DNA from 3 places in the Barrientosiimonas humi genome. Region 2 is predicted to be linked to each of the others. Evidence: predicted binding sites of a transcription regulator. Region 2 holds the regulator's gene; each other region holds the start of a gene.
What was found. Region 2 encodes LexA, which represses DNA repair genes until DNA is damaged. Its sites were predicted from a motif close to TCGAACANNTGTTCGA; they were not measured.
Positions count from the first base shown of each region.

Region 1 (7,776 bases), 210 kb from region 2:
CGAGCCACGTCGAGCGCCTCGAGCAGCGGCGCGTAGCGCGACACCACGTGCGTGCTGACGTCGAGCCCGAGGATCTCCAGCTCGGCCTGCACCCGCTCCTCGTCGGTCATCTCGGGCAACCCGGACCCGGCGGTGAGCTCGGGCTCGTCGCCGAGGTCGAGCAGCAGCTGGGCCGGCGGTGGCGCCGCCGGCCGGGCCGAGGGGCGGGCACCCTGCGCCTGGGCCGCGGCCAGCTGGGCGGGGTCGGGGCGCCCCGGGACCTGCGGGGTGCTGGAGGTCGGTGGCGCGCCGGGAGCCGGTGGCGCACCAGGTGCGTCGGGGGTGCCGCGCTGCTCGCGCGGCATCGGCAGCACGCGCGGGCGCCGGGTGCTGCGCCGGCCGGACGGGGTGAAGGAGTGGCTCCACCGGTCGAGCTCGCTGATGTGCAGCAGCAGGTCGCGCCGGGTCATCCGGCCACGTCGCGCGGTGTCGCGCAGGGCGTACAGGTCGTCGAAACCGCCTGCCAGCACGAGTCTTTCGACGACCGGCCGACTCACTCGGGACCGCTGCCAGAAGTCGGCGAGCGAGGCGTAGGGCTGCCCGGCGACCACCCGGTCGATCTCGGCGTCGGTGATCCCCTTGACGTCGGCGAGAGCGATGCGGATGCCGTAACCGGCGCCGCTGCGGTCGAACGAGCGCGCCAGGTCGCGCGGGTCGGCGAGGTCGGCCTCGTGCGGCGCGTGCGACACGACGGCGTCGGACTCGACCCGCTCGACGAGGTAGTCACGGCCGGAGCGGTTGACGTCGAGGCCCAGCACCCGGATGCCGAGCTGGCGGGCGTCGGCCAGGATCAGCCGCTTGGGATACATCCCCGGGTCGTGGGTGAGCACCCCGGCGAGGAAGGCCGCCGGGTGGTGCGCCTTGAGCCAGGCCGACTGGTAGGTCGGCAGGGCGAACGCCGCCGCGTGCGCCTTGCAGAAGCCGAACGAGGCGAACGCCGCCAGCACCGCCCAGATGCGGTCGACGTCGTCGGGGTCGTATCCCCGCGCCGCCGCCGCCGGCCGCCACCAGCGCTCGACCTCCTCCTGCCCGGCCGGGGAGCCCAGTGCCCGGCGCACCTCGTCGGCCTGGGCGAGGGTGACCCCGGTGGTCTCGGCGACGATCTGCAGCACCTGCTCGTGGAAGACCACGACCCCGCCGGTGCTGCGCAGCGCCGGCTCGAGGCTGGGGTGCAGGTAGGTCGGCTCGCGCCAGCCCTGCCGCGCCTCGAGGAACGGGGTGACCATGTCGGACTTCACCGGCCCCGGCCGGAACAGCGAGATGTCGATGACCAGGTCCTCGAACGTCTCGGGCGCGAACTTGCCGACCAGCTCGCGCTGGCCCGGCGACTCGATCTGGAAGCAGCCGAGCGTGCGGGTGGAGCGCACCAGCTCGAAGGTGCGCTCGTCGTCGAGCGGCACCTGGGCGCGGTCGTCGAGGTCGATGCGGGTGCCGTCGACCCGCTCGATCTCGGCGACGGCGTGCGTCATCGCCGACTGCATGCGGATGCCGAGCACGTCGAGCTTGAGCAGCCCCAGCGCCTCGACGTCGTCCTTGTCGAACTGGCTCATCGGGAACCCCAGCCAGCTGGCCTCGACCGGGGTGCGGTCGAGCAGCCCGCCGTCGGACAGCACCACGCCGCACGGGTGCAGCGCGATGTGCCGCGGCAGCCCGTCGACCCGCTCGACCAGCTCGAAGAGCAGCTCCAGCTGGGGTGCTCCCAGGCCGCGGGAGCGCAGCTCGGGAAGCTCCTGGATCGCCGACCGCGCGTCGCGCGCGCGGATGTGCGGGAAGGCCTTGGCGATGGCGTCGATCTCGACCGGAGCCATGCCGAGCGCCGACCCGACGTCGCGGATCGCGTGCCGCACCCGGTAGGTGTCCATCATCGACACGCAGGTGACCCGGTCGCCGCCGAACCGGTCGAGGATGCGCTCGTAGACCTCGGTGCGCCGGGCCGACTCGACGTCGACGTCGATGTCGGGCAGCTGGGCCCGCAGCGGGGAGCAGAACCGCTCCATCAGCAGGTCGTGGCGCAGCGGCTCGACCCCGCTGATGCCGAGCAGGTAGGTGATGATGCTGCCCGCTCCCGAGCCGCGCGCCGCCACCCGCACGTCCATCTCGCGGATCAGGTCGCACACCTTGGCGACGGTGAGGAAGTAGGTCGGGTAGCCCAGCTGCCGCACGACTCCCAGCTCGTCGTCGAGGCGCTGCTGCACCCGGCGCAGCTCGGCGTCGCGGGCGCCGGCATAGCGGGTCGGCACCGCGGCGCGGCAGCGCTCGGTCAGCACCTGCTGCGGGTCCTGCCCGGTGAGGCCGAGCACGTACGGCTCGGGCAGGTGGACGCTGCCGATGCCAAGGTCGCGGCGGGGGTGCTGGACGCACTCCTCGGCCAGTCGCTCGGTGGCGGTGAGCAGGTCGGCCGCGCGGGCGGGGCGACCGCCGACCACCCCGACCGCGTCGGCGACCTCGTGGGCGGTGCGCTGCATGACCGCGGTGGGGGCCAGGTGGCCGGCGCGGGTGATCCGGTCGAGGTGGCGGGTGTCGAGCGCGACCATGCGGCGGGCGGCGTCGAGCACGTCGACGGTGGCGGCCTCGTCGGGCGCGGCGTGCCGGGCCGCGGCGGTGAGCACCGCGGGCACCTCGGCCTCGAGCGCCAGACCCCACAGCGCCGCGGCGTGCTGGAGGCTCGCCGGCGTGCCGGGCGGACCGGCGTGGCAGACGACCTCGATCACCAGCGAGGCGGATGGCAGCAGCTGCTGCCACTGCCGCAGCAGCTCCCGGGCCAGGGCGTGCTGGCGCTGCAGCAACGCCTGCCCGACGTCGGACCAGGGTCCGAGCAGCACGGTGAGCGCCGGGGCACCCGCGCGGTCACCGTCGCCGGCCAGGGGCGACTCCCCGTCCCCTCTGCTCTCGGTCGGGCCACCGCCGGTCGGGCCACCGGTGACGACCCACCGGGCCAGCTCGGCGCGGTCGAGCAGGGGCGATCCGCGCTCCCCCGCGAGGTGGGTCGCCGAGACGACCCGGCACAGGGCGGCCCACCCGGCGCCGGGGGCGAGCCCGGCCTGCTGACCGCGGGCGAGCACGGTGATGCGCGGGTGCTGGTCGTCGCGCAGCGCCCCGCCCTTGACCGGGGCGCTGCGCCGCCGCGCGCCGCCGGCCGCCGGTGGGGGCTGCACCGGTGAGGGGCGCAGCGCGAGGTCGACACCGAGCACCGGCTCGACCCGGGCCTCGTGACAGGCCTGGGCGAAGCGGACCGCGCCGTACAGCCCGTCGCGGTCGGTGAGCGCGAGCCGGCCCTGGCCCTGCTCGACCGCCCGCGCGACCAGCTCGGCGGGTGGCGAGGCGCCGTAGCGCAACGAGAAGGAGGAGGCCACGTGCAGGTGGCTGAACTCGGCGCTCACGGCTCAGGCTCGGGTGATCGGGGTGATGCAGGTGGTGACCGAGGCCTGCACCGGCAGCCCGAGGTGGGCCAGCACCAGCTCCAGGAAGGTCTCGGCCTGCCGCACCAGGTCGTCGGCCTCGCGGACGCTCGCCTCGGCGCCGCGCTCGAGCTCCTGCCGACGCCGGGCGGTGCCGGCGAAGAACGTCGCCCACTCGGTGAGCTCGGGAGCCGCGGCCGGGATGGTCTCCCAGACGCTGCGCGGACGAGAGCGGCGACCGGCCTGGCCGCGGGCCGCGAGAAGAGCCGCCCCGGCCCGCAGCGCCGCGAGGTGGGCCAGGGTGAACCGCTCGGCCGCACCGGAGGCGTGGCAGGCGGCGAGCAGCCCGGTGCGCGAGCGCTCGACCAGCTCGAGCACGGCACCGGCGACCGGGGCCGTGGGCACGGACGAGCGCGGCGTCGCCCGTGCGGTCGGCGCGCTCGCCCTGCTCTTCGTCGTCTTCGCGGTCGCGGTCCGCACCGGGCGGGTGGCGCGGCCGGACGGGGTCGCTGCTGCGATGGGTGTGGCCATGGGCTCTTCCTCCTGCGGAAGTGGTGCGGGCGGGTGGTCAGTCGGCGACGCGCAGCAAGGTCCAGCGCACGGTGCCGCCGGTCTCGGGCGCGCACGCCAGGTCATAGGTGCCGACGCCCAGCTGCCGGCCAGGGCTGGCCTCGACGCGCCAGACGGTCTGCTCGGGCGCCACGACGGCGGCGAGCGCCGCGCTGCCCTCGGTCTGCAAGGCCGTGCGCCACCAGTCGGCCCGGGCCCGCCACCGGCTCAGCACGGCGCGCACGACGTAGAGCCGGCCGCGCCAGACGAACATCGTGGGGGTCTGCTCGGTGCCGGGCTCGCCCTCGTCGGGCACGGCGACGCGCACCTCGATCTGGTCCTGATAGCTGCGCATCGTCGCTCTCCTTCGCGTCCGGCCCCGAGCCGTCTCGGCCCGCTGCGTCACGGGCGACCGGGTGCCCGAGCACCCGCCCTGATCGAACAAATGTTCGATGCCGAGAAGAGTACCTCCGCGCTCTGACATCGCGTCAACCCCGAGCGCGGTCGCCTGCTGGGCGACTACCGTCCGGCCATGACCGCAGGCGACAGCATCGCTCCGACCACCGACAGCCCCCGGTTGCGCCAGCACGAGGGCGTGGCCCGGGTGCGGACCGTCCTGCAGGAGCAGTCCGCCCAGGGGCCGCTCGTCGACCTCGGTCAGCCCGCGCGCACGGCCGCCGAGGCGGCCGCGGCCCTCGACGTCGAGGTCGGACAGATCGCGAGCTCGCTGCTGTTCGAGGCCGAGCACGACGACGGCTCGCGGCGCCCGCTGCTGGTGCTGACGTCCGGCGGGCACCGGGTCGACGAGATCCAGGTGACCGGCCTGCTCGACCTCGCCTCACTGTCCAGAGTCGACGCCGAAACCGTCAGAGCCATCACAGGATTCGCGATCGGCGGCGTCGCCCCGGTCGGGCTGCTGCGCCCGGTCGACACCGTCGTCGACGTCTCGCTGGGGCGCTACGACCACGTGTGGGCCTCGGGTGGTCACCCGTGCGTGGTGCTGCGCACGACGTACGACGAGCTGCTGCGGATCACCGCCGGCCAGGCCGCCGAGGTCGGCTAAGGAAGCCCCCCGCGCCCACCGGTCGGCTGGACGGAGAAGGCAGGCACCTCCTGCGTGGTGATGACGTTGACTGCGACCCCGAACTGCCGGGCGAGGTCGGTGACTGCCGGCCTGGAGGGGGAGACGTCGAGGACGTCCACGGAGACGGTGCCGTACTCGACGTCGGTCCCGATGCCCACCGGGAAAGGGATCCCCTGCTTCTTGAGGGCGAGCTCGAACCGCTGCTGCTTGGCCCTCAGCTCCTTCTCGGGCACCTTCCCGGGTTCGGGGACGATTCCCTGAGAGCGCAGAGCCTGCTCGGCAGCCTTGGTGGTAGGGATCGCGTGCAGCCGACCCTGCACGATGTAGGCACCGTCTACCTGGCCGGGGTAGCTCCGCTTCACCGTCTCCAGCCGGGCACGAGCAGCGACCGCGCGTGCGTTCTGCTGTGGGTCCACAGCAGATCTCGTGCTCTCCGGAGGCGGGGGCTCGGGTACACCGCTCTCCGCAGCAGAGCCCGTCCCGGAGAGCGCCATGCCCCCAGGAGCAGTGTGCCGATGGTTGCTGCGGGGGCTGTCTTCATGATTCGTTCCCCTGCCTGCTCCTTGACCGCCGGGAGGCATCCAGTCGTGCTGCGCCGCCGCGGGGCCTTGCTTCCCCAGGGACTGGCCCCATGTGCACGGTAGCGCTCGCCGGGGCACCGCGGCGCGTCGTCAGCCTGAACCGTTGGGCGCGGTGGAACCCGCGCACGCAAGCCCCACCGGGACGGTGGCGCACCCCAACGTGGACGGCAGTTCGGCGACGACCGGGGACCACCGAGCTTGCGAGGTGGAACCCGCGAGGAGCCGAACAAATTCAGTCCTGCAGGCGGGCGAAGACCTCGAGCGTGGCGGTGGAGCGGTTCATCGTGATGAAGTGCAGCCCGGGGGCGCCCTCGGCGATCAGTCGGCGGCCGTGCTCGGTGGCGATGCGGATCCCTTCGCGGCGCACCTCGGCCGGGTCGTCCTTGACCGCCTCGATGCGCCGCAGCACCTCCTCGGCGAGCGGCTGACCGTTGAGCTCGGTCATCCGCTGCAGCTGGCCGTACCGCGTCACCGGCATCAGCGCGGGCACGATCGGCAGGTCGCTCCCCCGCGCGGCGACCAGGTCGCGCAGCCGCAGGTAGGTGTCGACGTCGGTGACCATCTGCGTCACCGCGAACTCGGCGCCGGCGTCGGCCTTGCGCACCAGCACCTCGGCGTCGTCCTCGAGGGTGCCCGACTCGGGGTGCTTGTCGGGGAAGGCCGCGACGCCGACCGTGAACGACCCCAGCGAGCGCACCAGGGTGACCAGCTCGTCGGCGTGGTCGAGGCCCTCGGGGTGCGGAGTCCAGGGCTGCCCGAGCCCGCCGGCCGGGTCGCCGCGCAGCGCCAGCACGTTGCGGATGCCCACCGCGGAGAACTCGCCGACGATCTGGCGCAGCTCGCTCACCGACGACCCGACGCAGGTCAGGTGGGCCATCGGCGTGAGCGTCGTCTCGCGGGCGATCCGGCCGGTGACCCGCACGGTGCGGTCGCGGGTGCTGCCGCCGGCGCCGTAGGTGACCGAGACGAAGGCCGGCCGCACCTGTTCGATGCGCCGGATCGACTCCCACAGCACGGCCTCGGACGCGTCGTCCTTCGGAGGGAAGAACTCGAAGCTGTACGCGGTCCGCTCGCCGGTGAGCAGCTGCGGGATCGTCGCGGCAGACATGCCGCCGATCGTACGGGCGCGGCGACGCCGTACGCTCGTGGCCACACCCGATCTCGAAGGACGATCTCGTGCCCAACCCCCTGGACGTCGAGCGGCTGCGCACCCGTGTGCAGACGTCGATCGACGCTCAGCTGAAGGCCCAGCAGCAGGTGCTGGCGCCGATCGGCACCGCCGCCGAGCCGCTGCTGCAGGCCGCGGCCGACCTGCTGCGCGGCGGCAAGCGGCTGCGCGCGGCCTTCTTCTACTGGGGATACCGCGCGGCCGGCGGCGCCGACAGCGACGCCCTGGTCACGGCGGCCAGCTCGATGGAGATGTTCCAGGCCGGCGCCCTCGTGCACGACGACGTCATGGACGACAGCGACACCCGCCGCGGCCAGCCGTCGGTGCACCGCCGCCTCGGCCGGTTGCACGCCGACCGATCCTGGCTCGGCGACACCGACCGGTTCGGCGCCGCGGGCGCGGTGCTGGTCGGCGACCTGTGCCTGACCTGGACCGACGAGCTGTACGCCACCAGCGGGCTCCCGGCCGAAGAGCTGGCTCGGGGCCGGGGCGAGTTCGATGCGATGCGCGCCCAGCTGATGGCCGGGCAGTTCCTCGACGTGCTCGAGGCGGCGCTGGGCTGGGACGACGCCCCCACCGACGAGCGCATCGCCCGCGCCCGGCACGTCGCGCGGGTCAAGAGCGCGCGCTACACCGTCGAGCAGCCGCTGCTGATCGGCGCCGCGTGCGCCGGCGGCGACGAGGCGCTGCTGGACGACCTGGCCCGCTACGGCCGCGCGCTCGGCGAGGCCTTCCAGCTGCGCGACGACCTGCTGGGCGTCTTCGGCGACCCGGCCGCCACCGGCAAGCCGGCCGGCGACGACCTGCGCGAGGGCAAGCGCACGGTGCTGATGGCGTACACCCTCGACGCGCTCGACGACGCCGACACCGAGCGGTTCGAGGCGCTGCTCGGCGACGCCGACCTCGCCGACGACGACCTGGCCTGGATGCGCGACACCATCACCGGCAGCGGCGCGG
Region 1 covers NZ_VFOK01000001.1:1,123,381-1,131,156, reverse strand. Annotated here, with positions in the region: gene FB554_RS05320 (DNA polymerase III subunit alpha) at 1-3,419, opposite strand, end outside; gene FB554_RS05315 (SAV_6107 family HEPN domain-containing protein) at 3,423-3,968, opposite strand; gene FB554_RS05310 (DUF6504 family protein) at 4,006-4,341, opposite strand; gene FB554_RS05305 (YbaK/EbsC family protein) at 4,519-5,049, shown strand; gene FB554_RS05300 (hypothetical protein) at 5,046-5,486, opposite strand; gene FB554_RS05295 (methylenetetrahydrofolate reductase) at 5,884-6,759, opposite strand; gene FB554_RS05290 (polyprenyl synthetase family protein) at 6,828-7,776, shown strand, end outside.
Region 1: FB554_RS05305 (YbaK/EbsC family protein) is a predicted target of LexA. The motif match lies at 4,424-4,439, and genes of this name have one in related genera.

Region 2 (7,776 bases):
CGCGGTGATGCGGCCGGTCTCGGGGTTGGTGTGCCAGGCGTTGATGGTGTCGTCGTACTGGACGCCCGGGTCGGCGCACTCCCACGCGGCCTGGTTGAGCTTGCCGAACAGCTCGCGGGCGTCGACCTGCTCGATGACCTCACCCGTGCCGCGGGCGCGCAGGCCGAAGGAGGTCCCCTCCTCGACCGCGCGCATGAACTCGTCGCTCACGCGGACGGAGTTGTTGGCGTTCTGGTACTGGACGGAGGTGATGTCCTTGCCGCCGAGGTCCATGTCGAAGCCGGCGTCGCGCAGCGCGCGGATCTTGTCCTCCTCGCGCGCCTTGGTCTCGATGAACTCCTCGATGTCGGGGTGGTCGACGTCGAGCACGACCATCTTGGCGGCGCGGCGGGTGGCGCCACCGGACTTGATGGTGCCGGCGCTGGCGTCGGCGCCGCGCATGAAGGAGACCGGACCCGAGGCGGTGCCGCCGGAGGACAGCAGCTCCTTGGACGAGCGGATGCGGGAGAGGTTGAGGCCGGCACCGGAGCCGCCCTTGAAGATGAACCCCTCCTCCTTGTACCAGTTGAGGATCGAGTCCATCGAGTCGTCGACCGACAGGATGAAGCACGCCGAGACCTGCTGCGGGCTCTTGGTGCCCACGTTGAACCACACCGGGGAGTTGAACGAGAACACCTGGTGCAGCAGGGCGTAGGTGAGCTCGTGCTCGAAGACGTCGGCGTCGTCGTCGGAGGCGAAGTAGCCGTGCTCCTTGCCGGCCTTGACGTAGGTCAGCACGACGCGGTCGATGAGCTGCTTCAGGCTGCGCTCGCGCGCGTCGGTGCCGAGCGCACCGCGGAAGTACTTCGTCGTGACGATGGTCGAGGCGTTGAGCGACCAGAAGTCGGGGAACTCCACGCCGCGCTGCTCGAAGATGGTCTCGCCGGTCTTCCAGTTCTGCTGGACGACATCACGCGACTCCCAGGTCACCTCGTCATAGGGGTGGACGCCCGGGGTCGTGTAGATGCGCTCGATCTTCAGGCCCTTGTTCTTGCGACGGGCCCTGGATCCAGCGCTGGTCGTCTCGGTCATGACAGCTCCTCCGGTGGGTGTCTTGTGCTCGGCAGGTTTCTTCGGGGGGTGGTGCTCAGGTGCTGGCGGTCTCATCGTCGCCGCCACCACCGACAGGCCCCGTCGACGAGGTCGACGCGGGGCGCTCGGCCCGGTCGGGCTCGACGCCCGCGGCCTCGCGCTCGGCACGCAGCAGCGTGATGGCGGTCTCGAAGTCGTCGGTGGACTCGAAGGCCTGGTAGACGCTGGCGAAGCGCAGGTAGGCCACCTCGTCCAGCGCGCGCAGCGGCCCCAGGATCTCCAGCCCGACGTCGTGCGCGTCGATCTCGGCCAGCCCCTGGGAGCGGATGCTCTCCTCGACCTGCTGCGCCAGCAGCGCCAGGTCGTCGTCGGAGACCGGTCGGCCCTGGCAGGCCTTGCGGACCCCGGCCAGCACCTTGCCGCGGGCGAACGGCTCGCTCGCCCCCGAGCGCTTGACCACGGTCAGGCTCGCGGTCTCCAGGGTGCTGAACCGCTTGCCGCAGGCCGGGCACTGGCGGCGCCGCTTGATGCTGGTGCCGTCCTCGGACGTACGACTGTCGACGACTCGGGAGTCGTCGTGGCGGCAGAACGGGCAGTGCATCGGGCACCTCCTTCGCGCGGTTCGATCGGGTCCGGGAGGGCGCTCCACGAGGCCGGTTCGGGGGAAAACCTGGGGACGGACGGTGGAAAACCGGCCTCCGGCTGTGGATGTCCTTGTGGACTAGATGTGGAGAACTTACACGGCTGTAACTACTAGATATAGGGAGGTTAGGACGCTTTGGCCCGACGCGCAAGGCCGCGCCGCGGCGGCCTGCGTGTCGCTCACCACGTCACCCGCGCACCACCCGCTCAGGCGCCCGGAACGGCGGGAGAAGTGGACGTGGCCGGTGACGGAGGAGCCCGTCACCGGCCACGAGATCGAGGCTGTCGCCGCGCTCGGGCGACTGACCTGCACCCTGCTCAGGGCGCCGGGATCACCAGCTGCTGACCGCTGGAGACCTGCAGGGAGTTGAGGCCGTTGGCCACCTGGATCTGGGCGACGGCCGTGCCGACCGGGACGCCGGGAAGGTGGGCACGGGCCAGGTCGGACAGGGTCTCCCCGGAGCTCACGGTGACGACCTGCTGGGCCTGCGCTCCCCCAGCGGTCGCGCTGATGGCCGCGCCGACCAGGATCGCCAGGACGACCACGGCGAGGGCCAGCGCGCGGCGGCCGCGGCGGGTGAGCCGGAAGGCCGCGGGGCGGGCTTCCTGCTGGGGCAGCGGCGGCACGACTCGCAGGTGCCGGCGCCGCGCGGGCTGGGCGGACCCGAACCGCGGGTGCGGGGCGATGGCCGGCGTGACGGTGGCGGCGCTCATGTCTTCCTCCAAGGACGGTGACGAACTCGACGAACAAGTGTGCGATGGAACGTCTGTACGATGTATAGCACGGACGTTCGAACGGCTCAAGGCCTCGCGCGGCCGGCTCGGCCGGGAGACCCCGCCGACACGCGTCGTACAGGTGTTTGAAACCTGCTGCGGGTCTTCATAGGCTGTTCGCACAGTCACCAAGACAAGCAGCGACCACCGACAGCCCCTCGCCGACGACGACCGGTCCGGCGCCAGCGGGCACCGTCACCGGCCGCGGCGCGACGCGGAACGAGGACCGAAACCCATGGCCAAGATCCACGAGATGCCCGAACCCGACGGGCAGGCCCTGACCACGCGTCAGCGCAAGGTGCTCGAGGTGATCCGCAACTCGGTCGACCGCCGCGGATACCCGCCGAGCATGCGCGAGATCGGCGACGCCGTCGGCCTGACCTCACCCAGCTCGGTGGCCCACCAGCTGACGATGCTCGAGCGCAAGGGATACCTGCGCCGTGACCCGATGCGCCCGCGCGCCATCGAGGTGATCGCCCCCGGGCAGAGCAAGCGCGAGCGCGGTTATCGCGGCCGCTCGGTGAGCCAGGCGAGCGAGAGCCTGGTCGACGAGACCGGCCTGCACGACGACCACCCCGAGGCCGAGTACGTCCCGGTCGTCGGCCGCATCGCCGCGGGTGGCCCGATCCTTGCCGAGGAGGTCGTCGAGGACGTCTTCCCCCTCCCCCGCCAGATCGTCGGCGAGGGTGACATGTTCCTGCTCAAGGTGGTCGGCGACTCGATGGTCGACGCGGCCATCTGCGACGGCGACTGGGTGGTCGTGCGGCAGCAGCCGACCGCCAGCAACGGCGACATCGTGGCCGCGATGCTCGACAACGAGGCGACCGTCAAGACCTTCAAGCGCACCAAGGGCAAGGTCTGGCTGATGCCGCACAACGAGGCCTACGAGCCGATCGACGGCAGCGACGCCACCATCCTCGGCAAGGTCACCGCGGTCCTGCGCCGCGTCTGACCGCCGGGCCTACCCGGCGCGGGCTCTACGCCGCGACCGCCTCGACGAGCCTGCGCAGGGTCGGCCCCAGCGGGGCGTCCACCTTCACGTCGATCAGGTCGTCGGCCCGGGTGACGCCGTGGGTGATCGCGGCGACCGGGATGCCCTCGCGGGCCGCGTGCCGGGCGAAGCGGTAGCCCGACATGACCATCAGCGACGAGCCCAGCACCAGCAGCGCCCGGGACCGGTCGACCGCCTCGAAGCACGCGTCGACCACCGGCCGCACGACCGACTCGCCGAACATCACGACGTCGGGCTTGAGCCGGTCCGACCGGCAGACCACGCACGCGGCGATCCGGAAGCCGGCCACCTGCTCGTCGGTGAGCACGACGTCGCCGTCGGGCCGGACCTGACCGCTGATCTCCCGGTCGAAGTGCGGGTTCGCCCCGGCGAGCCACTCGTCGACGACCTCGCGGGCGTACCGCTCCCCGCAGTCGGCGCAGACGACGAACGACAACGACCCGTGCAGCTCGGTGACGTCGCGCGCGCCCGCCTGCTGGTGCAGCCCGTCGACGTTCTGGGTGATGACCGCGCCGACCAGGCCGAGGTCCTGTAGCCGCGCGACCGCGCGGTGCCCGTCGTTCGGCTCGGCCGCGGCGAACCTCGGCCAGCCTGTGTACGCCCGCGCCCAGTAGCGCTGTCGCGCCGCCGGGCTCCGGAGCAGCTCGGACACGGTCATGGGGGTCACGCGCCGCTCGCCGTCGGCGCCGCGGTAGGCCGGGATGCCCGACTCGGTGGAGATGCCGGCGCCGGTCAGCACGCACACGTCGCCGCCGCGCACCAGCCGGACGAGCTCGTCCCACAGGCCCGGCGCCAGGGCCGGGTCAGGGGTGGTGGAGGTCAGCACCCGACCAGTATCCGTCAGCGAGAACGTAGGATCCGGAGGCATGATCGACGCCGCTGGGCTGCGCGTGATGCGCGCCATCGCCGAAGAGGGCAGCTTCACCGCGGCGGCCGCGTCGCTGGGCTACTCCCAGCCCGCCATCTCCCAGATGGTGCGCCGCCTCGAGGAACGCACCGGAACCGTGCTCGTCGAGCGCATCGGGCGCAGCGTGCGGCTCACCGAGGCCGGCGAGGTGCTCGCGCGGCACGCCGTGCCGGTGCTCACCGCGCTGGACCGGGCCGAGGGCGAGATCCGCGCCATCGCGGGGCTGCAGTCGGGGCGGGTGCGTCTCACCGCGTTCCCGTCGGCCGCCTCGACGCTGGTGCCGCAGGCCCTGGCGCTGGTCAAGCAGCGCTTCCCCGACGTGCGGGTCGCCTTCACCGAGGCCGAGCCGCCCGAGGCGCTGGCCTCGCTGCGCGCGGGCGACTGCGACGTGGCGGTGACGTTCGTCTACGACGGTGACACCCTGCCGCGCGGCGAGGACGACCTCGACCCGTTCTCGGTGCAGACGCTGCTCGAGGACGAGGTGCGCATCGTTCTCCCCCGCGACCACCCGCTGGCCGCGCAGGAGCGCGTCGACCTCGCCGACCTCGACGAGTCGGCCTGGATCGCCGGCTGCCCGCGCTGTCGCGGTCACCTGCTCTCGCTCGCGCAGCAGTCGGGCTTCGAGCCCGAGGTGGCCTTCGAGACCGAGGACTACGTCGCGGTGCTCGCGCTCGTGGCCGCGGGCCTCGGGGTGGCGCTCGTGCCCGAGCTGATCCTGCGCTCCACCAGCAACGACGGCGTGGTCGTGCGGCCGATGAACCCGCCCAACCGCCGCACCGTGCAGCTGGTGACCACCCCCGACCTCGCCCGCGTGCCCGCGGTGCAGGCGACCGTCGAGGCGCTCGCCGAGGCGGCCAAGCAGACCGGTTGCCGGCCCGACGTCGAGGCGGCGCCCGCGGGCTGAGGCCTCGCAGGGTGAGGCCCCGCCGGTCGAGCCCACGGGCCCGGCCCGGTCGCGGCGCCCGTCGCGTCATCGTCGGCTCACCACCGACCCGCGCCCCTCGCGCACCACGACCGCCAGGTCGCCCCCGCGGTCGGTGCGCACGGCGAGCGTCCCGGAGTCGCGCAGCGAGCCGAGCAGCCGCGGCGCCGGGTGCCCGTAGTCGTTGTCGGACCCCACGCTGATCAGCCCGTACGTCGCCCGCACCTGGCGCAGCAGCGCCGGGTCGTGGTTGGACGAGCCGTGGTGGGCCACCTTCATGGCCAGCACCGGGGTGGGGTCACCGAGGCGGGCCAGGGCTCGCCGCGTCTCGCGCTGCGCCTCCTGCTCGGCGTCGCCGAGCAGCAGCAGGCGTACGCCCGCGACGCGCACGTCGAGCACCACCGAGCCGTTGTTCTGCAGCGAACCGGTGCGGATGGTGCGGCCCGGCCACAGCACCGTGGCCTGCACCCGCCCCCAGGACAACCGGTCCCCGGCGCGCGCCTCGGTGAGCGGTACGCCGGCGGCGGCCGACGCGCGCACCACGAGCGGACCCACGGTCGGCTGCTCGGCGGCGCCGGAGTCCTCGGCGCGGACCGGGGTGGTGACGACCTCACCGACGCCGCGTCCGTCGAGCAGGGTCGGGAGGCCGGTGACGTGGTCGGCGTGCAGGTGGGTCAGGACGACGGCCTCGACGCGGCGCACGCCCAGGTCGTCGAGGCACCGGCCGACGGCGGCCTCGTCGGGTCCGGCGTCGATCACGAGCGCCCGGTCGGGGCCGGTGCGCAGCACCGCGGCGTCGCCCTGGCCCACGTCGCAGACGACGAGCACCCAGCCCGGGGGTGGCCAGCCCGGCTGCGGCAGCGGCCACACGGCCGCCGAGACCAGCAACGCGCAGGCCAGCACGACGACCGGGTGCCGGCGGCCGCGCACGACCAGCCGCGGGCCGGTGAGCAGGGCGAGCAGCACGAGCGCGGCCAGCAACAGCGCCCCGGGCGGACCCGCCGGCCAGGGCAGGTTGCCCCACGGCACCTGGGCCGCCAGGTGAGCGACGGCCGCGATGCCCCAGGCCGGCAGGCCGGCGACCCAGGCGATCGCGACCCCGAGCGGCAGGGACAGCGGAGCGAGGAGCACCACTGCGATGCCGCCGAGCGTGGCGGGCGCGACGAGGGGTGCGGCGAGCAGGTTGGCCGGCACGCCGACCACGCTCACCGAGCTCTGCAGCAGGACGATGACGGGCGCGCACATCGCTTGTGCCGCAACGGGAATCGCGATCGGCTCCCCCAGCCAGGCGAGCCTGCGCGGCAGCGCTGATGCGATCCGCCGGCCCCAGCTGCGGGCGAACAGCACCAGGCCGAGCGTGGCCAGCACGGACAGCGCGAAGCCGTACGACGCCGCGAGCCACGGGTCGATGACCAGCAGTCCGACGACGGCGGCACCGAGCGCGGGTGCCGCGGCGCGGGGGCGGCCCGAGCTGGTGGCGAGCAGCCCGACGACCCCCATGGCCGAGGCGCGCACCACGCTCGGCTCGGGTCGGCACAGCAGCACGAAGACGGCCAGCGCCACGAGGCAGACCGGCAGCCGGCCACGGCGCGGGATGCGCAGCCAGCCGCAGCACCACACCACCGCCAGCAGCAGGATCGAGACGTTGGCGCCGCTCACGGCGGTCAGGTGGGTCATGCCCGTCGCCCGCATGTCGTCGACGAGGTCGCCCGGCAGCCGCGAGGTGTCGCCGATCACCAGCGCGGGGACGAGCCCGCGGGGGTCGGCCGGCAGCGGGTCGGTGGCCTCACGCAACCGCTCGCGCAGCACCTCGACGGCGCGGAAGGGCGCCGGGGCGTCGGCCACGAGCCGGGGCGGCCGGGACACCGCGAGCACGGCCGTCTCGGCCGCTCCCGGGTCGGGCTCGGACAGGCGTCCGGTCACGAGAACCGTTTGGCCCCAACGCATCTCGGCCCACGCCTCGTCGCCGAAGACGAGCACTCGGGCGCCCGAACCGCTCTGCTCCCCGCGGCCGGCGACCTCGCGCACGGTGAGGGTGAGGACGTACATCGGGTCGTCGGCTCCGGCGGCGTCCGAGCGCCTGCTGACCAGCCGGGGGTCGGTCGCCAGCGAGGCACGCACCGTGACGGTCGCGCGCTGGGCGGTCAGCTCGTCGACCAGGCCGACCTGGGCGGTGGCCTGGTGCAGCCCGGTGGCGAGCGTCGTGAGCGACGTCGCGGCGAGGCACAGGGCGGCGATGCTGCGCGCGCTGCCGAGGTCGCGCCGGGCCAGCAGCAGCGCGGTGGACCCGGCGGCGACCGCGGTCGGCAGCAGGACGGCCGGGGTCAAGCGCAGCCCGACGAGCACGGCGATCCAGGCGCACCCGGCCGGGAGCAGCAGCCGGACGTCGAGCCGGCGGACGGCGTCCGCCGCGTCCGCCGCGTCCGGCTCGTCGCTCTCGTGGTCGGT
Region 2 covers NZ_VFOK01000001.1:917,963-925,738, reverse strand. Annotated here, with positions in the region: gene FB554_RS04370 (vitamin B12-dependent ribonucleotide reductase) at 1-1,071, opposite strand, end outside; gene nrdR (transcriptional regulator NrdR) at 1,127-1,672, opposite strand; gene FB554_RS04360 (LysM peptidoglycan-binding domain-containing protein) at 2,032-2,427, opposite strand; gene lexA (transcriptional repressor LexA) at 2,723-3,439, shown strand; gene FB554_RS04350 (NAD-dependent protein deacetylase) at 3,465-4,325, opposite strand; gene FB554_RS04345 (LysR family transcriptional regulator) at 4,366-5,310, shown strand; gene FB554_RS04340 (ComEC/Rec2 family competence protein) at 5,377-7,776, opposite strand, start outside.

Region 3 (7,776 bases), 260 kb from region 2:
CACGTCGTTCTCCGACCGACGCCGGCGAGCAGCGCTGCGCCGATTGTCGAAGCCGGTGGCCACCTCGGGCGGCCAGTCGGTGACGACGGCGTTCGTGCTGGCCGCGAACAGCCGGGTCCCGGGAGCGGTCCGCGCCGCGCTGCGTGGGGTCGACTGCCTGCAGGTTCCGGTATCGCACAAGGGGATTCCCGTCGTGACACCGCGCACCATCGCGGCCACGCACGCCGTCGGGGTGCAGGTGCACGTGTGGACCGTCAACGAGTCCGACGAGATGCGCCGACTGCTCGACCTGGGCGTCGACGGACTGATCACCGACCGCGCGGACCTGCTGCGCCAGGTGCTGACCGAGCGCGGCGAATGGGCCGATCGCGGCTGGTGACCAACGCGTTCGGAGCGCGGCTGGTGACCAGCGTGTTCGGAGCGCGACGAGCAGTCGCCTCAGGAGGTGACTGGGCAGCAGCCCCCTCGGGCGCGTGAGATCCGGTGCGCGCATCATTCACTCGCGTCGGTGGATCTGGACGGTCTTGCGGCCGTCGGGGCCGGTGGTGATGGTGGCCCGGGTGCCGGGTTTGTGGATGTCGCGGTGGTCTCGCCCGCACAACGGGACCGCGTGCTCCAGGTCGGTGGCCCCGCCCCTGGACCAGGGATGCTCGTGGTGCAGCTCGGTCCAGGCGAACGGGCTGTCACACCCCTGCACCGCGCACTGGTCATACTTCGTAGCCAGCGCGGTGCGTTGCGCCTCGCTGAAGAACCGTTTCGCCCGACCCAGGTCCAACGGCTGCGACGCCCCGCCCAGCACCACCGGCACGATCCCGGCGTTGCACGCCAACCGGCGCGCGTCCCCCGCGCTGATGTCGTGCCCGGTGTCCAGATGCGCCGCGGCCAGATCCGCCACCAGCTGCTCCCGGGTCATCGTCACCACCACGGTCGCGGCGACCTTGCCGGGCAACCGATCGGTCGGCAGATGCTCCAACAGCTCCACCAATGCCAGGCCGTACCGGTGCGGCCAGTCCACCCCCACCCACGACCCCCGCCCAGCACGATCGTCCACGGCCGCGCCACCGGCCGAGGCCGTGCCACTGGCCGGGGCCGGTGCGCTCCTCGCAGCGCCGGTGGCCGTGGCCCGGTCGCGGGTAACCTCGTCGCCGGTCGCGCCCGAGGCGCCGGTGCCGGTGGTGCTGCCGCGGCGGGGCGCGGCCAGCTGTTGCACGGCCTTGCGCAAGATGTCCCCGGCCAGGCGAGGCAGCACGAACGACCCGGACACCGTGCCGTCACTGTTGTCATGCATGCTCAACCGGCACCGGCCCAACGCCGAGGCTTCCTCCCCGCGCAGGACCTGGTCCTCGTGCTCATCGACCGCCTGCTGATCGGGCTCGACCACGGCCAGCGCCCGCCGGGCCGCACCCCGCAACCGGGCCGGGCTCATCCGCGCCGCCTCACCCACCAGTGACGCCTCGACCCGCACCACCTGCTCCGCGGTCAAACCTTCGGGCAGCTGCTTGATCGCCCACGCGATCACTGCCGCGTGCTCCGGCGACACCGCCCCCTCGGCCATGGCCTGCCCCGTCACCGGCAGCACCGACTCCAACGTCTCAGCCAGGTCGGCCTCCCGGGTCGCGGCACCACCGCTGGTGTGCGTCCGGCTCGCCAACCACGCCCCGGTCGTGGAGAACCCCGACCGGCGCGCGACCTGAGACCGGTTCGCGCACGCCACCAACCGCAGCCGCAACGAGGCCACCCGCCGGGACAGACGCTCCACCTCCGAGACCGCCCGCCCGACCGCGTCCGCCTCGGCGACCACCGTCGCGTCCGGCTGATCACCCAGGGCGTCCAACGTCGCGTGCAGCTGCGCCAACGCCGTCGCCACCGTGATCCCCTCGTCCGACAGCGGGCCCGACGCTTGCCCGGGCTCGACGATGTGGTCGGTCGCCGGTTCCACCGTGGTCGCGGTCATGGTCTTCACCCCCCTGGTGAATCGCACTGATGTTCGATACCAGGAACACTAGGGCCGGCCACCGACAAGCCCCCCGAACCCGCGTCAAACCAACGAAATCTCGCGGGAACCAGGGTCTCGATACGCCCGCTCGTCCCTCGCGGGCTACTCGACCACCTTCAGAGCTGGCCTACTCGACCAGCGTGGGCTCGGCTCGACCGGTCTCGATACGGCCTCGTCCCTCGGCCTACTCGACCAGCATGGGGACGGGCGTACTCGGGTTTCACCTTGATCTGCGCCCGCTGGCATGCTGGCCCGCATGAGCGTCGCCGCCGTCTTCCTGCTCGTCGCGTTCGGGGCCATGCTCGTCGTGTCCGTCCTCATGGGCCTCACCGCGCACCGAGGGCAGGTCTGCACCCCGGGAGACGGGTACGACGTCCCCGACCGGGTGCGTCAGGACCCCGAGCTGCGGGCCCGGGCCAACGACGAGGTGGGCAGGGCGGCGGTGCTCGCGGGTCTGCTGTCGCTCGCCCCGATGGTCTTCGCCGGATGGTTGCTGCTGCGGCCGGGGGATCACGAAGTCAGCACCGGGGTGCTCGCCGCGTGCGCCGCGTACGGGTTGTTCGTCGCGGTCGTCGGACGGCTGCCGTTCGAGCGGATGAAGCGTTGGTAGCCGGGGTCTCGATACGCCCGCTCGTCCCTCGCGGGCTACTCGACCAGCATGACGGGGCGGGCTACTCGGCCGAGCGGGGTGAGGCGATCCGGACGATCTCCTGCGCCCACCCGTCGGCGTGCGGCTGCCACTGGCCACGCTCGGGGTCGGTCGCGCGCGTCAGGGCCCGGTCCCAGCTGAGGATCCGCGCGACCCGGGCGAGCAGCATCGCGTCGGGAACCACGCGCTCGAGCTCGGCCACCGGACGTACGTCGGCCCAGCCGGACAGGTAGGCCCGCACCAGCCGCTGGTCACGCTCGGGATCTGCTGCCAGGCCGAAGTGGTACTCCGGGTTGCGCAGCGCGATGAGCAGCGACCCGAACGGGTGCCCGACGTAGGCGTCACCCCAGTCGAAGATCTTCGCCTCCTGCATCGCCGAACTCGTTGCGGCGCAAGTGAATACGTTGCCCGCGTGCAGGTCGCCGTGCTCGATGGTCGGGGGCAGCCCGAGCGCCTCCAACCGGTCCGCAGCCGACCGCAGCGCCTCGTCGGCGACCCTCTCCTCCGGCCGCCCGCGCGCCACCCACGCCGACACCAGGGCGCGCGACCCCCACCTCGGCACTCCCCCGTCGACCAACGCGTCGACCACGCCGACCGACGCCCGCTGGAGCCGGGCATACCTGCGCAGCACGGCCGACCACAGGCTGGTGATGGTGTCGGCGTTCGCGACCTGCCGCAGGGTGCGCCCCTGGTCGGGACAGACGAACCACTCACGCTCCGCGTCGCTCACCCACACAGGCGACAGAAGATCCGGCGCGACTCGCGAAAGACGTTCGTAGACAAGGGTTTCCGGCGACGACTCGGGGACGTTCGCCTTGAACCATCCCCGCCCCTGGTCGGTCTCGATCACCAGTTGGGTCGACCACGGACGTACGCGCGGCTGGCGTGGCGTCGTCGGGTGCCGGGTGATCCCGCGGCGGGGCAGCACGTCGTCGAACCAACGGGTGACCTCCCAGCGCCAGGCGTCGGTGTCCCAGACCTCGCTCGCCGGGCCGAAGCGGTCGGACCCGGGCAGCGGTGCGGGGGCGTCGTCGCGGCGCGTCACGCGGCGTTCAGTCGCGCGGCCCGAGCCGCTGGACCATGGCGGTGCTCACGATGTCGGCCGTCAGGCCGATCTCCTCGAGCACCTGCCCGCGCGAGGCGTGGTCGAGGAAGCGCTTCGGGATGCCGAAGCAGTGCACCGGCTGCTCCTGGCGCTGCTCGCGCATCGCGCTGGTCACCGACGAACCGATGCCGCCGACCACCAGGTTGTCCTCGATGACCACGACGTGCTGCGCGCGGCGGGTGAGCCGCAGCAGGTCGTCGCTCACCGGCAGCACCCACCGCGGGTCGACCACCATCGTCGAATGTCCTTGTGCCGCAAGCTTTCCCGCGACGTCGACAGCGGTCGAGCACATCGACCCGACGCCGACGACCAGGACCTCGGGCTCGTCGTCGCAGTCGACCAGCACGTCGACCGTGCCGTCGCGGCGCGCGGCCTCGATCGGGTCGGCGACGTCGCCCTTGGGGAAGCGGATGATCGTCGGGGCGTCGTCGACGGCGACCGCCTCGCGCAGCTGCTGCTTGACCTGCTCGCCGTCGCGCGGCGCGGCCAGGCGCAGCCCGGGCACGATCGAGGCGACGGTCATGTCCCACATGCCGTTGTGCGACGGCCCGTCGCTGCCGGTCACGCCCGCGCGGTCGAGCACGAACGTCACGCCCTGCTTGTGCAGCGCGCAGTCCATCAGCAGCTGGTCGAACGCCCGGTTGAGGAACGTGGCGTACACCGCGACGACCGGGTGCAGACCGGCGTACGCCAGGCCCGAGGCCATCGTCACGGCGTGCTGCTCGGCGATGCCGACGTCGAAGACGCGCTCGGGGTACGCCTTCGCGAACCCGTCGAGCCCGACCGGGATGAGCATGGCCGCGGTGATCGCGACGATGTCGGGCCGCTCGGCGCCGAGCCGCACCATCTCGTCGTTGAACTCGTCGGTCCAGATGCGCCCGCTGACCTCGAACGGCAGACCGGTCTCGGGGTTGAACTTGCCGACGCCGTGCCACTGGTCGGCCTCGTCGAGCGCCGCCGGGTCGTAGCCGCGGCCCTTCTCGGTGAAGGTGTGCACGATGACCGGGCCACCGAAGTCGCGCGCGAGCGTCAGCGCGTCCTCCAGCGCCTGCTCGTCGTGCCCGTCGACCGGGCCGAGGTACTTGATCCCGAGGTCCTCGAACATCCCCTGCGGGGACACGATGTCCTTCAGGCCCTTCTTGACCCCGTGCAGGGTGTCGTACATCGGGCCGCCCACGACGGGCGTGCGGTTCAGCGCCCCGCGGCCCCAGTCGAGCATCTTCTCGTAGCGCCGGGTCGCGCGCATCGACGCCAGGTGTTGGGCCATGCCGCCGATCGTCGGCGCGTAGGAGCGGGTGTTGTCGTTGACGACGATGACCAGCTTGAGGGTCTCGTCGACGGCGATGTTGTTGAGCGCCTCCCAGGCCATGCCCCCGGTGAGCGCGCCGTCACCGATGATCGCGACGGTGTGCCGATCGTCCTCGCCCGCGAGCCGGCGCGCCTTGGCGATGCCCTCCGCCCAGGACAGCGAGGTGGACGCGTGGGAGTTCTCGACGACGTCGTGCTCGGACTCGGCGCGGCTGGGGTAGCCGGACAGCCCGTCCTTCTTCTTCAGCGCGGAGAAGTCGTGCCGCCCGGTGAGCAGCTTGTGCACGTACGACTGGTGCCCCGTGTCGAACACGATCGTGTCGCGCGGGGAGTCGAAGATGCGGTGCAGCGCGATGGTCAGCTCCACGACGCCGAGGTTGGGGCCCAGGTGCCCGCCGGTCTTGGCGACGGAGGTCACCAGGAAGTCCCGGATCTCCTGCGCGAGGTCGTCGAGGCGGCCCGGCTCCAACCGCTTGAGGTCGGCCGGGGAGTTGATGTGCTTCAGCAGTGTCATGTGGTGCTGGCGCCTTCCCATACGTGACGCACGAGTCTATGCGGTGGTGGACGTCCGGGCCGCGACCCGGGTTCGCGCGTCCGCGCTCCCCGTCGGAAATTCCACCCTTTCGAGCCGCGCCCGCGCCACGTCCGGCGGGGTGGGCAGCAGCGCGCGCCGCTCACAGCCGCGGCACGTAGCGCTTGCCCTGCATCGCCTCGTGCACCAGCTCCACGCTGCGCGCCGTCGCGCGCAGCCGCAGCCCCTCGGCCGCGAGATGCTCCATCACCTGCGGCAGCGCCCGCTCGGACAGCTCGTCGCCGAGGTCGACCCGCACCCGCCGGTACGCCTGGCGCATCGCGTCGAGCTGGGCCTGCACGTGCCAGGTGGCCACCCAGGCGAGCGCGCGCGGGTGCCGCCGCCAGGCGTCGTAGGCCCGGAAGTCGGCCGGGCACTGGTCGAGCAGCCAGGCGGTCGCCGCCCGCTCCCAGCCCGGCGCGTCGGGTGGCGGCACGCCGCGCGGCCATCCCGGCGGGCCTGCGTCGATCATGTCACCAGACTAGAACACCTGTTCGAGTCCGGGCCAGTGGGGCGGTGCGGGCGAGGGTCTCGATACGCCGCGCTCGTCCCTCGCACGGCTACTCGACCAGCATGTGCCGCGCGGCTACTCGACCAACATGTGCCGCGCGGCTACTCGACCGGCGTGGTGCTCGACCTCACTTCTGGAACGGCGTCTTGTACGTCAGGGCCGCGTCCGAGGCCGCGGGACCCTCGATGACCTTGAGCCCGCCCGGAACTGCGGCCGGCTGCATCAGGTACCCCGCGCGCGTCGACGGCTGGCCCGGCTGGGTGAAGTCCAGCGGCGGGGTGAGACCGCGCGTGTCCACCGAGGTCTTGCGCACCGCCTTGAGGATCCCCTCGCGGGTCATGTCGCCGTCGGAGCAGGCCTGCTTGAGGATCGCGCCCCACACCAGGCCGTTGGCGTACCCCTGGTTCGGGCCGTACGTCGGCACCTGGTTGGGCTGGTCCTTGGCGAACCGGGTGGAGATCTCCTGCGCCAGCGGCGTCTTGTCGTAGTTGTAGGGCACCTGCAGCGCCGAGCTGGTGAACTGCCCGCTCAGCAGCACGCTGCGCGCCGGCGACTGCAGCAGCTGCGGGGTGAACGACGGGCCGCTGCCGAAGATCGGCACCCGCATGCCCTGCGACGAGGCGACACCGAGCGCCGAACCGGTCTGCGCGGGCGTCGTGGTCAGCACCAGTGCCTTGACGCCGGACGAGCGCATCCGGGTCACCGCCGAGGTCAGGTCGCTCTCGGTCGAGGTCACCGACGCGCTCACCAGCCGCATGCCGTTCTGCTTGGTGTAGTACTGCGAGCCCTTGAGGCCGTTCTTGCCGTACTCGGAGTCGATGTAGATGTGGCCGATCGTGTCGCCCTTCTTGATCTTCCCCTCCTCCTGCAGGTAGCTGAGCCCGTTGATCACCTCGACGTCGTACGTCGGGCCCACCATCACGACGTTGGGCACGTCGAGGTTGTCCGAGGCCCATGAGGCCGGGATGGCCGCGATCTTGTCGTTGACGATCGGCTTCTTCAGGGCGGCCAGGATCGGCGAGCCGAGCAGCTGGACCAGGCCCAGCACGTTGGGCTTCATCTGGTTGTACAGCGGCACGGCCTTCTCCGCGGAGTAGCCGTGGTCGGCCGAGACCAGCTTGATCTGCCGGCCGCAGATGCCGCCGGTGGCGTTGACGTCCTGGGCCCACATCTGCGAGCCCTGCGTGATGGCCAGGCCGAGCACCTTGAACACGCCGGAGGTGTCGGTGAGCGACCCGAGCGTGATGGTGTCGTCAGTGACCCCGACGTCGGTCTTCAGGCCGCGGGCGCCGCCGCCTCCCCCGACGCTCTCCGGGGTCTTCAGGCTGCACCCGGTGAGCACCAGGGCCAGGGCGGCCCCGGTCGCGGCGGTGGCGCGGAACGTACGACGGCTGGGGCGGGTCATGAGGAGGTTCCTTTCCCGGTGGTGGCCGAGCGCTGCACCAGGCCGCGCAGCCGTCGGCCGATGCCGGCGAGTCCGCCGGGCTCGAAGATGATGATGAGCACGACGAGCGCGCCGTAGAGCAGGTTGGTGACGACGACCGGGGTGAACCCGGTGCCGGACAGGTCGCTCTCACCCCGCAGCAGCGGGATCAGCTGGGGCAGCCCGAAGACCAGCGCCGCCCCGAACAGCACG
Region 3 covers NZ_VFOK01000001.1:1,181,836-1,189,611, reverse strand. Annotated here, with positions in the region: gene FB554_RS05580 (glycerophosphodiester phosphodiesterase family protein) at 1-379, shown strand, start outside; gene FB554_RS05575 (HNH endonuclease signature motif containing protein) at 497-1,954, opposite strand; gene FB554_RS05570 (hypothetical protein) at 2,253-2,606, shown strand; gene FB554_RS05565 (phosphotransferase) at 2,668-3,690, opposite strand; gene dxs (1-deoxy-D-xylulose-5-phosphate synthase) at 3,698-5,572, opposite strand; gene FB554_RS05555 (hypothetical protein) at 5,733-6,101, opposite strand; gene FB554_RS05550 (ABC transporter substrate-binding protein) at 6,268-7,545, opposite strand; gene FB554_RS05545 (branched-chain amino acid ABC transporter permease) at 7,542-7,776, opposite strand, start outside.
Region 3: FB554_RS05575 (HNH endonuclease signature motif containing protein) is a predicted target of LexA. The motif match lies at 1,976-1,991, and genes of this name have one in related genera.